Regions from separate parts of the Asanoa sp. NPDC049573 genome, predicted to be linked through region 1. Evidence: predicted binding sites of a transcription regulator. Region 1 holds the regulator's gene; the other holds the start of a gene.
The links. Region 1 encodes HrcA, which represses chaperone genes, less so after heat shock. Its sites were predicted from a motif close to GGTTNGCACNCTCNNNNNGAGNGTGCNAACC; they were not measured.

Region 1 (6,825 bases):
GCGCGACGCCGGCGGCGAGGCGCTCTACACGGCGACGATCGACGCCGCCGACATCCGCTGGATGGGCGAGTTGCCGGACGGTGTCGACCCCGCCGCGGCCGCCACGGCGGAGATCTCGGCGACGTTCACCCCCTCGGTCACCGGCACCCACCTGCTGGCCGCCAACGGCTTCGGCAACCTGGAGTTCCGGGTCGGCGGCGAGACGCTGCTCGACGAGGCGGTGTACGCGCCCGGCGACGACCCGGTGACCAGAGCGTTCCTCACCCCGGTGGAGAAGCGGTTCGCCGTCGAGGCGATCGCCGGAAAGCCGGTCGAGGTGGTGCTGACCCACAAGATCTACCCGGGCCGGCACGGCTTCGTGACGCTCACCCTCGGGCACGGCCGCCCGGTCGCCGACGACGAGACGCTGCTCGACGAGGCGGCCCGGCTCGCGGCCGACGCCGACGTCGCGGTCGTGGTCGTCGGCACCACCGAGGAGGTCGAGTCCGAGGGCTTCGACCGCACCACGCTGGCCCTGCCGGGGCGCCAGGACGAGTTGGTCGCCCGGGTCGCGGCGGCCAACCCGCGCACGGTGGTCGTGGTCAACTCGGGCTCGCCGGTGCTGATGCCGTGGGTCGACGACGTCGCGGCGGTGCTGCTGACCTGGTTCCCCGGTCAGGAGGCCGGCGCCGCGCTGGCCGACGTGCTGCTCGGGGTGGCCGAGCCGGGCGGCCGGCTGCCGACCACGTGGCCGCGGACGATGGAAGACCTGCCGGTGCTGTCGACCACGCCGACCGACGGGACGCTGGTCTACGCCGAAGACGTACTGATCGGCTACCGGGGCTGGTCGGCAGGGCCCGCTGCCGGTCTCGAAGGCCGAGACCGCGAACCGCTGTTCCCGTTCGGCCACGGCCTGGGCTACACGACCTGGTCCTACGAGTCGCTCACGGTCGACGACGGCACCGCCGTGGTCACCGTCCGCAACTCCGGCACCCGGGCCGGTCGCGAGGTGGTCCAGGTGTACGTGGGCGCCACCGCCGAGGGCGGCCCGGTGCGGCCGGCGCGCTGGCTCGCCGGTTTCGCCGGGGTGTCGGCTGCGCCCGGCGAGTCGGTGACCGTGCGCATCCCGCTCCCGGAACGGACGTTCCAGGTCTGGGACGGCGGCTGGCGGACGGTTCCGGGCAGCTACCGGGTCGAGGCGTCGGCCGCGGTGAACGATCCGAAACTGACGGCGACGGTCGATGTGTGACTGAACGTCGATCTTGCCCAGGTCGGCAAATGGCGCACAGTCGAACTTCGCTCGAACGGGGAACGCGGACTTGCTGAAGACCGGGTGATGTGGTCTCGTATATGGGACGGCCGGCGCCTTCCCCCGTGGGCGCCGGCCGTCACTTATGTCGATGTCCCCGTGAGCTTCCTATGTGGAGCCCCAGCGCCCCAACCGGGCGCTGAGCACCGCCAGCGCGGCCACGCCGGCCGTCGACGTGCGCAGCACCGTCGGCCCGAGCCGCACCGCGGTGGCACCCGCCTTCTCGAACGCGGCGATCTCCTCCGGCGCGATCCCACCCTCCGGCCCGACCACCAGCACCACGTCGCCGCGCGCCGGCAGGGTGGCCGTGGCCAGCGGCGCCGCGGCCTCCTCGTGCAACACGAACGCGGCGGCGGCGCGGCCGAGCCGGCCGGCGACCGCGGTGGTCGACTCGTCGGGGTCGCCGCCGACCGCCGGGCACCAAGCGCGGCGGGACTGCTTGGCCGCCTCGCGCGCGGTCGCCACCCAGCGGTCGCGGGCCTTGCCGCCGCGTTCGGCCCGCCAGCGGGCCACCGAGCGGGCGGCCGCCCACGGCACGATCTCGTCGACGCCGACCTCGGTCATCGCCTGCACGGCCAGCTCGCCCCGGTCGCCCTTGGCGATGCCCTGCACGACGACGAGGCGCGGGTCGGGCGGCGGCTCGTACGCCCGGGATCGGATCGTCACGGTCAGCGCGTTGCGGCCGGCGGCGGTGACCACCGCCGCCGCCGTGCCACCGCGGCCGTCGGCGAGCAGCAGCTCCTCGCCCGCGCCGATCCGTTGCACGGTGGCCGCGTGCCGCCCCTCCGGGCCGTCGAGCAGCAACTCGTCGCCCTCGGGTAGCGCGTCGACGAGGAAGAGCGGCCGGCTCAACCGTCAGTGCCCGTTGAACGCGTCGCGCATCCGGGAGAAGAAGCCGCCCTGCTTGGTCAGCTCGGCCACCTCTTCGCCGCGGGACCGGGAGAACTCGCGGAGGGCCTTCTCCTGGTCGCCCGACAGCTTGGTCGGGGTGCGCACGTCGAGGTGCACGTAGAGGTCGCCACGCCCGGCGCCGCGCAGGTGCGGCACGCCCCGGGCGCGCAGCCGCAGCGTCGAGTTGGGCTGCGTGCCCGGCTTGACGTCGACCGTCTCCTCGCTGTCGAGCGTCTTGATCGTCAGCCGGGTGCCCAGCGCGGCCGCCGTCATCGGCACCGTCACCCGGCAGTGCAGGTCGTCACCCTTGCGGGAGTAGACGTCGTGCGGCCGCTCGTGGATCTCGACGTAGAGGTCACCGGCGGTGCCGCCGCCCGGGCCGACCTCGCCCTGCTGGGCCAGGCGGATCCGCATGCCGTCTTCGACGCCGGCCGGGATCTTCACGGTCAGCGAGCGGCGGGTGCGGACCCGGCCGTCGCCGGCGCAGGTCGGGCAGGCGTGCGGGATGACCGTGCCGTAGCCCTGGCAGACCGTGCAGGGCCGGGACGAGACGACCTGGCCGAGGAAGGTGCGCTGGACCGACTGGACCTCGCCACGGCCGCCACAGGTCTCACAGGTGGCCAGGTGGGTGCCGGCCGCGGTGCCGGCGCCGGCACAGGTGGTGCAGAGCACCGCGGTGTCGACGGTGATCGGCGCCTCGACGCCGAACGCGGTCTCCAGCAGGTCGAGCTCGAGCCGCAGGATCGCGTCGGCGCCCGGCCGGGTGCGCGGCCGCGGGCCGCGGGCGCCGGCGCCGGCGGCGCCGAAGAACGCGTCCATGATGTCCTGGAAGCCGACGAACGGCCCGGCACCGCCGGGACCGCCGCCCGGCCCGCCGCCACCCGGGGCGAGCGGGTCGCCGCCCAGGTCGACAATCTGCCGCTTCTGGTCGTCGGAGAGGACCTCGTAGGCCGCGTTGATCTCTTTGAACTTCTCCGCGGCGGCGGGATCCGGGTTGACGTCGGGGTGGAACTGACGAGCCAGCTTCCGGTAGGCGCGCTTGATCTCGTCGTCGCTGGCATCTCGGGCCACGCCGAGAATCCCGTAGTAATCCCTGGCCACTGTGTTCTGAGTCCTCATAGTCGTCTCGCTTGTGCCGGCCGCCGATGATCAGGTGGGGGGTGGGTGTCAGTTCTGGGCCAGCAGCTCGCCTACGTAGCGTGCCACGGCGCGCACGGTGGCGATGGTGCCGGGGTAGTCCATCCGGGTCGGTCCGAGCACACCCAGCCCGCCGACGACGGTAACCCCTGGCCCGTACCCGGTGCTCACGATCGAGGCCGACCGCAGGTTGTCGATCTCGTTCTCGTCACCGATCCGGACCCGGGTGATCGGCTCGACCTCACCGATCAGCTTGAGCAGGATGACCTCTTCCTCGAGCGCTTCGAGTATCGGACGCAGCGAACCCGAGAAGTCGAGCAGGCCGCCCCGGGTCAGGTTGGCTGTGCCGGCGAGCGCCACGCGTTCCTCGTGCCGCTCCACCAGTGTCTCCAGCAACACCGTGGAGAGCGCGACGGTGGCCGCCCGCAGCTCGGGCGCGGACTCTTCGACCAACGACTGCACCAGCGGCGGAGTGTCGGAGAGCTTGCAACCGCAGAGCTTCTCGTTGGTCAGCCGGCGCAGCGTGGTGACCTGGCTCTCGTCGAGCGGCGCGGGCAGCTCGACGAGGCGCTGCTCGACCCGGCCGGTGTTGGCGATCATGACCACCATCAGCCGGGTGGTGGAGATCGGCACCAGCTCCAGGTGGCGCACCGACGACCGGGCCAGGCTCGGGTATTGCACGACCGCGACCTGGCGGGTGAGCTGCGCGAGCAGGCGCACGGTGCGGTGCACGACGTCGTCGAGGTCGACCGCGCCCACCAGGAACCGCTCGATCGCGCGACGCTCGGCCGGGCTCAGCGGCTTGACCGTCGAGAGCCGGTCGACGAAGAGCCGGTAGCCGCGGTCGGTGGGCACCCGGCCGGCACTGGTGTGCGGCTGCCGGATGTAGCCCTCCTCCTCGAGCACGGCCATGTCGTTTCGCACCGTCGCCGGGGAAACGCCCAGCTGGTGACGCTCGACCAGCGCCTTGCTGCCGACCGGTTCCTGGGTTGACACGTAGTCTTCGACGATCGCTCGCAACACGTCGAGCTTGCGGTCATCGAGAGCCATGCGTCACCCCCTCCAGCCTCCTGGCACTCGACTGTAGCGAGTGCCAGTCTACGACGCACCGGTCCACCAAGCGATGATCGCTGTTTGCCGTGGCCAAGCTGTCCAGAACAAGTCACAACTCGCATCTGGCGCGCGTTGATCGATACCCCTACGGTGTCGGGCATGACTGAGCCGCCCCGGCCACCCGGTGAGGGTTACCCGGATCCCAACGCCGCGCCCCCGCCCACCTCGGGTGGCGGCGCCTACCCGCCGCCCACTTCCGGTGGCGGTGCCTACCCACCCGCCGGTGGCTACCCGCCGCCGGGTGGCTACCCGCCGCCGCAGCAGGGAGGCTATCCGCCGCAGGGCGGTGGCTACCCGCCCCAGCAGGGCGGCTACTACGGCGGCGCCGCCCCGTCGGGCTACGCCAACAGTGACGAGAAGACCTGGGCGCTGATCGCGCACTTCGGCGGCGCCCTCGGTGCGTTCGTCAGCCTCGGTGTGCTCGGCTTCGTCGGCCCGCTGATCGCCTACCTGGCGAAGGGCCAGCAGTCGCCGACCGTGCGGGCACACGCCCTCACGGCGCTCAACTTCCAACTGCTCTGGTCGATCATCGCGTTCGTGCTGGTCTTCGTGAGCTGGTGCCTGCTGTTCATCCCGAGCGTGATCGTCCTGGTCATCCAGGTGATCTTCGGAATCATCGCGGGCGTCAAGGCCAACGAGGGTCAGGTCTACCGCTACCCGATGAGCGTCAACATGATCAAGTAAGACCCGCGGTCGCGCGCTCTGCTCGGCTCAGATCGCTAGCCGAGCAGGTCGCGCACCACGGCGTCGGCGAGCAGCCGGCCGCGGAAGGTCAACACCGCTTGTCCGTCGCCGGCGATCGTCAGCAGCCCGTCGGCCCGGGCCCGTTCCGCGGCGGCCCGGCCGGCCGGGTCGAGCACGTCCAGCGGCAGCCCACTGGCCAGCCGCGTCCGCAGCATGACCTCTTCCGTGTGCCGGTCCTCGGCGGTGAGCACCTCCCGGCCGGCCCCCGGCGACACGCCGTCGGCCAGCCGCTGCGCGTACCCGGCGGGGTGCTTGACGTTCCACCAGCGCACGCCGCCGACGTGGCTGTGCGCGCCCGGCCCGACGCCCCACCAGTCGCCGCCGGTCCAGTAGAGCAGGTTGTGCCGGCACCGCCCGGCCTCGGTGGTGGCCCAGTTCGACACCTCGTACCAGCCGAAGCCGGCCGCGGTCAGGGTCTGCTCGGCGGCCAGGTAGCGGTCGGCGGCGACGTCGTCGGAGGGCTGCGGCAGTTCGCCGCGGCGGATCCGGGCGGCCAGCCGGGTGCCGTCCTCGACGATCAGGCTGTAGGCGCTGACGTGGTCGACGCCGGCACCGATCGCGGCGGCCAGCGAGGCGGCGAAGTCGTCGGCCGTCTCGCCCGGCGTTCCGTAGATCAGGTCGAGGTTGACGTGGTCGAAGCCGGCTTCCCGGGCCTCGGTCGCGGCCTGCGCCGCCCGGCCCGGCGAGTGCCTGCGGTCGAGCACCCGCAACACGCCCGGCGCGACCGACTGCATGCCCAGCGAGACCCGGGTGTAGCCGGCCGACCGCAGCGCCCGCAGGCTGGCCGGTGTCACCGACTCGGGGTTGGCCTCGGTGGTCACCTCGACGTCGGCCGCGAGCCCCCAGGTCTTGTCGATCGCCGCCAGGATCCGGGCCAGGTCGTCGGTGGGCAGCAGGGTCGGCGTGCCGCCGCCGACGAAGACGGTGTCGACGGCCGGCGCCGCTCCCAGCGTCCGGGCCGCGAGTTCGAGTTCGGCCAGCACCGTGTCGGCGTAGCCCTCGGGCCGCCAGCCCGGCAGGTCACCAGGTGCGTAGGTGTTGAAGTCGCAGTAGCCGCAGCGGCTGGCGCAGAACGGCACGTGCACGTAGACGCCGAAGCCGCGCGCGCCGACCGCGCGCAGGGCCGACGCGGGCAACGCGCCGTCCGACGGCATCGGTTCGCCGTCGGGAAGAGGACCGGGCATGCGACTAGTGTGCGCCACATGACATCCGGGGATCCTCTCGTACGGGTCGAGACCGACCGCGGCGTGGCCACCCTCACGCTGGACAGCCCGCACAACCGCAACGCGCTGTCGACGCCGCTGATGACCGAGCTGACCGCCGCGCTGGCGACGGCCACGGCCGACCCCGCGGTGCGGGTGGTGGTGCTCTCGCACACCGGCCCGGTGTTCTGCTCGGGTGCCGACCTGAAAGAGACCGCGACGGCGTACGCCTCGGGAAAGGTCCCGGTCGGAATGCTCGGCGACGTGCTCGCGACGGTGGTCGAGTGCCCGAAGCCGGTCGTCGCCCGGGTCGGCGGCCCGGCCCGGGCCGGCGGGCTGGGGCTGATCGCCGCGGCCGACATCGCGATCTGCGCGACCGAGGCGACGTTCGCGTTCACCGAGGTGCGCCTCGGCGTGATCCCGGCGGTCATCTCGGCCACCGTGCTGAGC
Region 2 (6,825 bases), on a different contig from region 1:
GCGCCATCCTGGACGCCCAGGATGGCGCAGCGGTCAGCGGCGCTGGCGGCGGGCAAGCAGCCGGAGCTGGGTGATCCGGGCGGCGCCCACCACCATGGTCAGGATGGCGGCACCGACCGCGGCGATCAGCAGCGCCAAGGCCAACGGCAGGCTGCCGTCCATCCACAGGAAGTGGACCCGCACACCGCGGGTGTTCTGCAGCATGAAGATGATCAGCACGATCGACAGCAGCGCGGCGGCGCAGATGCCGAACCAGGCGGTGCCGGTGCGGGTGCGCGGGGTCCGGCCCCTGTCGGGCTTCGCGGGCGGGCGAGCCGCCAGCGACGGCGCCTTGGTCTGGTCGTCGGAGGCGTTCTGCGTGTCGCGCACGTCGTTGGACATGACATCCCCTGGGGTAGCCGGTGTGGCAGGCACCTCACGGTTTGGGATGTCGTCGTGTCCGGAGTAGCTCAATCGTACACCCGTTCGGTCCAAATGGGAGATTTATCCAGCCCGGGTGCGGGTGCCGCCGGTCAGCGTCCGGTCGGTGGAATGACCGATGCCGACTTGGCCGCCGTCTTCGCCTTTTTCGCGGCCCGCTTCTCCTTCAGGGTGCTGGCCTGCTTCTTCTGGCTTTCCTTGGCAACGGGCTTCCTGGCCATGTGTGCCCTCCTCGGGTCGTCGGTCTCGGCCGGCCGCACCGATCGGTGCGGCCGGTTCGCCGGTCGTGTTCGAGCGCGTCGCGGCCGTCGGGCCTTTCGGTCAGTTCCGGTCGGCGACGAGGACCTCGGTGGTGAGAAACAGGGCCGCGATCGAGGCCGCGTTCTGCAGCGCCGACCGGGTGACCTTGGCCGGTTCGACGATCCCGGCACTGATCATGTCGCCGTATTCGCCGGTCGCGGCGTTGAGACCATGCCCGGCCGGGAGTGAGTTGACCTTCGCGACGACGACGCCGCCTTCGAGGCCGGCGTTGACAGCGATCTGGCGCAGCGGCGCGGTCAAGGCGACCCTCACGATGTTGGCACCGGTGGCTTCGTCGCCGGTCAGGTCGAGCTTCTCGAACGCGGTGTCCGCGGCGTTGGCCAGCGCCACGCCGCCGCCGGGCAGCAGGCCTTCCTCGATGGCCGCTTTGGCGTTGCGTACCGCGTCTTCGATCCGGTGTTTGCGTTCCTTGAGTTCGACCTCGGTGGCCGCACCGACCTTGATCACCGCGATGCCGCCGCCCAGCTTGGCCAGCCGCTCCTGCAGCTTCTCGCGGTCGTAGTCGGAGTCACTCTTCTCGATCTCGCCGCGCAGCTGAGCGACCCGGCCGTTGATCTGCTCGGCGTCGCCGCCGCCGTCCACGACGGTGGTCCCGTCTCTGCTGGCGATGACCTTGCGGGCCCGGCCGAGGATCTCCAGCCCGGCCTTCTCCAGGGTGAGCCCGACCGTCTCGCTGACGACCTGGCCGCCGGTCAGGACGGCGAGGTCGGCCAGCATGGCCTTGCGCCGGTCGCCGAAGCCGGGCGCCTTGATCGCGACCGACGTGAAGTTGCCCTGGATCTTGTTGACCAGCAGTGTCGCCAGCGCCTCGCCCTCGACGTTCTCGGCGACGATCACCAGCGGCTTGCCGCTTTGCATGACCTTTTCCAGGATCGGCAGGAGGTCCTGCAGGCGGGCGATCTTGCTGTCGACGATGAGCAGATAGGGATCGTCGAGGACGGTCTCCATCCGTTCCAGGTCAGTGGCGAAGTAGGGCGAGAGGTAGCCGTGCTCGAGGCGCATGCCGTCGGTGAGTTCGAGTTCGAGGCCGAAGGTGTTGCTCTCCTCGACGGTGATGACGCCGTCCTTGCCGACCTTGTCCATCGCCTCGGCGATCAATTCGCCCACCGCCGCGTCGCCCGCGGAGATGGTCGCGGTGGCGGCGATCTGTTCCCGGGTCTGTACCTCGGCTGCCTGATGGCCGAGCGCCTCTGTCACCGCGGTGACGGCCTGCTCGATGCCTCGCCTGAGCGCGATCGGATTCGCACCGGCCGCGACGTTGCGCAGGCCTTCCCGCACGAGTGCCTGTGCCAGCACGGTCGCGGTCGTCGTGCCGTCCCCGGCCACCTCGTCGGTCTTCTTCGCCACCTCTTTGACGAGTTCGGCACCCAACTTCTCGTAGGGGTCGTCGAGCGCGATCTCCTTGGCGATGCTCACACCGTCGTTGGTGATGGTGGGGGCGCCGTAGCCACGGTCGAGCACGACATTGCGGCCCCGGGGGCCCAGCGTCACCTTCACCGTGTCAGCGAGGACGTTCATACCCCGCTCCAGGCCGCGACGGGCCTCTTCCCCGAACGCGATCAACTTGGCCATCTGCGCGATCCTCACCATCGTCGTGCCCACGTGCAGCACCCTGCTCGGGCCGACCTGCGATGACCGCTGCCGCGGTCCCCCTCCCGGGGGTCCCATCCCATTCGGTTGGCACTCGCGCCTGGCGAGTGCTAACGACAGTGGAGCACCCATTCCGCCGAAGCGCAAGGACGGCCCGGCGCGCCGAGGGCAGTCAAGCGGGCCCGCCATCGGCAACCCCGAGCCGTTTGGGGCGGCCGGTTGCGGGGAATCCGCTGCCACCGGCACATCTTCGGTCAAAACGAGCTGATGGAAGGGACACCGTGGACGGCATCGTGCTGCTGAAAGATGATCACAAGACGGTCAACGCACTGTTCAAGGAGTTCGAGAAGACGCACGAGACGGCGGAACCAGCCGCGAAACGAGCGCTCGTTGACAAGATCATCAAAGAGCTCGTGACACACGCGTACATCGAAGAGACGATCTTCTACCCGGCCGCCCGCGCCGGCGCCCCCGACACCACCGACCACGTGCTGGAGTCCGTCGAAGAGCACCACGTGGTCGCATGGCTGCTCTCCGAGCTCCGCACCGCCGACCCCGGCGACGAGACCTTCGACGCCAAGGTGACCGTCCTGATCGAGAACGTGCGCCACCACGTCGAAGAGGAAGAGAAGGACTGGTTCCCCGAGGTACGCAAGGCGCTCGGCCGCAACCGCCTCGTCGAGCTCGGCGAGCGGATGGCCGCGGCCAAGGCCGACGCGCCCAGCGACCCGCTCAAGCTGACGTCCGCCGCGAAATGAACCAACCCCAGCGGCTCCACGCCCTCGTACTGGGCTGCTCGCTCAAGAGCTCAGCCGAGGAGTCCAGCAGCGAGCTGCTCGGCCAGCAGGTCCTGACCGCCCTGGCCAAGCACGACGTCGACGGCGAGGTCATCCGGGTCGCTGACCGCGACGTCAGGTTCGGCGTCACCACCGACGAAGGCGACGGTGACGGCTGGCCGGCCATCCGCGCCCGGATCATGGCGGCGCAGATCCTGGTCATCGCCACCCCGATCTGGATGGGCCAACCCTCCAGCGTGGCCAAGATGGTCCTCGAACGCCTCGACGCCGAACTCGCCGAGAAGGACGACGAAGGCCGCCTGCTGACCTTCGGCAAGGTCGCCGCCGTCGCCGTCGTCGGCAACGAGGACGGCGCCCACCACGTCTGCGCCGAGGTGTTCCAGGCCCTCAACGACGTCGGCTTCACCATCCCCGCGACCGCCGGCACCTACTGGGTCGGCGAAGCGATGGGCAAGACCGACTACAAGGACGTCAGCCCGAAACCCGACACCACCGGCGCGGCGACCGCCACCCTCGCCGCCAACGTCGCCCACCTCGCCCGCCTACTGGCCGGCGAACCGTACCCACCGTCATAACCGCGACCGACAGGAGGACACCATGCCCGCAGGATCGAGCCCGAAGAGGGAACGCCAGTACAAACACATCAAGGCCAGCGCCGAGAAGCGGGGCGAGTCCACGGACCGCGCCGAAGAGATCGCCGCCCGAACCGTCAACAAGGAACGCGCCCGCTCCGGCGAAGCCCGCACCGCGAGCCGCTCGTCGATCCGGGACGTCTCCTCGGGGCACCGCGGCGGCAAGCGCTCCCACACCGGCGCGCAGGGCCGCACGAAGGAACAGCTCTACAACGAAGCCAAGAAACGCAACATCAAGGGCCGCTCCAGCATGACCAAGGCCCAGCTGGAGAAGGCTCTATCGCGTTGATCACGAGCGGCGGGCAGCGGCGGCACGGGCCCTGGGACCCGGTCGCCGCTCCCCCGCAAGAAGAGCGTGACCGGGCTCTCAGAGGCCGACGAGGAACAACACGCCCGCAGCGACCAGACCGACCTCCACCAGCAGGACGAACACGCGGTCACTGATGCGGCCGACGACCGTCCTGCCGACCCACGCGCCGAGCACCGTCGCCGGGGTCAACGCGATGCCGTAGAGCAGGACCTGGCGGGTGAGCAGGGCGCCGGCCCCGTACACGCCGATCTTGGTCACGTGCATGACCAACGCGCTCGCCGCCTCGGTGCCGACATAAGCGGCCCGGGTCAACCCGACCGCGAGGAAGAACGGCGCGGTCAACGGACCCACCGAACCCAGCAACGCCGAGCCCAGCCCGGAGACGGCACCCACGGCGGCGAACGCCGGATCCGATGGCCGCCGCGGCCGGCGCTGCCATCGCCGCCAGCAGACGACACCGATCAGGAACGCGCCGAGCAGGCGCTGCAACGGCGCGAGCGGCGCATGCGCGAGCAACAGCCCACCGGCAACCGCGCACGGGACGGCACCCAGCGCGAACCAGCCGATCAACGACCCCCGCAGTTCGCCCCGGTTGAGCCAGACCCGCGAACCGTTGCTGGACAACTGCGTCAGCGTCAGCATCGGCACCGCCACCCGGAGCCCGAACAGGGCGGCGAACACCGGCAGCAGCAGCACCCCGCCGCCGAACCCGGCGACAGCCGAGAGCACCGCGAGGCCGAAGGCTGCCAACGAGGCCAGCAGCAGCGTAGGCAAGGCGTCGATCACAACTCAACCTGGCACGTCGACGCCGGCGCGCCCAAACGCGCCCTAACGTTCGGGCCATGGTGGTTTGGGCACGCCCGCCCTCGGGCATTTAGCGCCGTCACTCAGTGACCAACCCCCGACGAGAGGAACGACCATGACGCCAGGTGGAATCATCACCGCGCTGATTGTCGGTTTGATCATTGGTGCGCTGGGCCGCCTGGTCGTGCCCGGCCGCCAGAACATCCCGCTGTGGCTGACGCTGGTCATCGGTGTCGTCGCCGCGTTGATCGGTTCCGCGATCGCGCGGGCCGGCGGCTTCGCCGACACGGAGGGCTGGATCGACTGGCGCGAACTGCTCCTGCAGATCGCGCTGGCGGCGGTCGGCGTCGCGCTGACCGTGGGCTTTGCCGGCCGTGGCCGGCGCAGCGTCACCCGCTGATCGAGTTCCGACGGTGCCCCGGCCACGGCCGGGGCACCGTCTTCTTCGGCCGAGGAGCCCCGGTGACCATCGATGACCGCGCCGCCGCTGCCGGAGGGGTCACCCGGTGAGCTGGGTGGCCGCCGCACGGGCCCGGCTGACCGCCGCCCGCCTGGCCGCGCCGCCGCCGTTCGCACCCTGTCCGCCCGCGGCCGACCGCCCGGCGCTGCCGGTCATCGTCCGGCGGCCACCCACGGTTGACGACGACGTTCCGCGCGGTGTGCGGATCGCCGCCTCCTGGGCGTGGCGTGGAATCCTGCTCATCGCCGCGGCGTACCTGCTGGTCAAGCTCATCGGCATCGTCAGTGTCGTCGTCATCCCTGTTGCCATCGCCGTGCTGCTGGCCGCGTTGCTGGAGCCGGCCGCCGCCTCCCTGCGCGCCCGAGGCATGAACCGCTCCGTCGCCGCCGCTGCGATCCTCGTGGGCGGACTGCTGGCGGTGTTCGGTGGCCTCGGTTTCATCGTGTGGACGTTCGTCTCCCAGGTCGACCAGCTGTCCACACAGGTTCGTGACGGGATCACCACCGTGGAGGCGTGGCTGGCGCAGGGCCCGCTGGCCATCTCCGAGGGCCAGTTGACCGAGGTCGTGGACGGTCTTCAGCGGAAGGTGTCCGAGAACCAGGGCGCGCTGGCCACCGGCGCTCTGAGCACGGCCGCGACGGTCGGCGGGCTCGTGACCGGCTTCCTGCTGGTCCTGTTCACCCTCTTCTTCTTCCTCCGGGACGGAGGCCAGATCTGGCACTTCGTCTGCCGGCTCCTCCCCCGCCCGGCTCGCCTGCCGACCGCCCGCGCCGGCCACTACGCCTGGCACAGCCTCGTGTCATACGTGCGGGCAACCGTTTTCGTCGCGTTCGTCGACGCCGTCGGCATCGGCGTGGGCCTGCTGGTCCTGCGTGTCCCGCTCGCGCTCCCCCTGGCCGCCCTGGTGTTCCTCAGCGCGTTCATCCCGGTCGTCGGCGCCACCGGGTCCGGTGCCGTCGCCGTCCTCGTCGCGCTCGTCGCCAACGGACCGGTGACCGCCCTGATCGTCCTGGCCATCGTCATCGGCGTGCAGCAACTCGAAGGCAACGTGCTCCAACCAATGATCATGGGACGTGCGGTCTCGCTGCACCCACTCGCCGTGTTGCTCGCCATCACCAGCGGGATCGTCGTGGCCGGGATCGTCGGCGGCCTCGTCGCCATCCCCATCCTCGCCGTGACCAACACCGCGATCCGCTACCTTCTCAACCACCCGGCCGCAGAGCGAACCCCCGACGACACGACACCCGGCACCTCGCCGACCGATAGCGTCCTGCAGCGCTGAAAGCACGACACCTCAGCTTCCGGTACCCACCCGGCGCAGCAACGATCGGGCTGCCGCGACCACGCGGCGGCGGTCGTGGGTCACTCCGAATACGAACTCGTCGACAGCGCCCGGCACCGCGCGCGCGACCAGCGCCGAACCGGTGCCCGGGCTGAGCATGAGCGTGGCCCAGTGGCCGTCCAGCGCCTTGTCGTGGGCGCGGGCTCCAC

Region 2: groL (chaperonin GroEL) is a predicted target of HrcA. The motif match lies at 2,417-2,447, and genes of this name have one in related genera.

Annotation. Positions count from the first base shown of each region.
Region 1 is NZ_JBFAPI010000005.1:198,811-205,635, reverse strand. Features, by position in the region: gene AB0J74_RS13900 (glycoside hydrolase family 3 C-terminal domain-containing protein) at 1-1,228, shown strand, start outside; gene AB0J74_RS13895 (16S rRNA (uracil(1498)-N(3))-methyltransferase) at 1,397-2,140, opposite strand; gene dnaJ (molecular chaperone DnaJ) at 2,144-3,280, opposite strand; gene hrcA (heat-inducible transcriptional repressor HrcA) at 3,347-4,366, opposite strand; gene AB0J74_RS13880 (DUF4870 domain-containing protein) at 4,529-5,113, shown strand; gene hemW (radical SAM family heme chaperone HemW) at 5,149-6,357, opposite strand; gene AB0J74_RS13870 (enoyl-CoA hydratase family protein) at 6,376-6,825, shown strand, end outside.
Region 2 is NZ_JBFAPI010000007.1:249,653-256,477, reverse strand. Features, by position in the region: gene AB0J74_RS18670 (lipopolysaccharide assembly protein LapA domain-containing protein) at 34-381, opposite strand; gene AB0J74_RS18665 (hypothetical protein) at 513-641, opposite strand; gene groL (chaperonin GroEL) at 742-2,313, opposite strand; gene AB0J74_RS18655 (hemerythrin domain-containing protein) at 2,613-3,089, shown strand; gene AB0J74_RS18650 (NAD(P)H-dependent oxidoreductase) at 3,086-3,703, shown strand; gene AB0J74_RS18645 (plasmid stabilization protein) at 3,726-4,049, shown strand; gene AB0J74_RS18640 (sulfite exporter TauE/SafE family protein) at 4,128-4,856, opposite strand; gene AB0J74_RS18635 (GlsB/YeaQ/YmgE family stress response membrane protein) at 4,990-5,274, shown strand; gene AB0J74_RS18630 (AI-2E family transporter) at 5,381-6,616, shown strand; gene AB0J74_RS18625 (EAL domain-containing protein) at 6,629-6,825, opposite strand, start outside.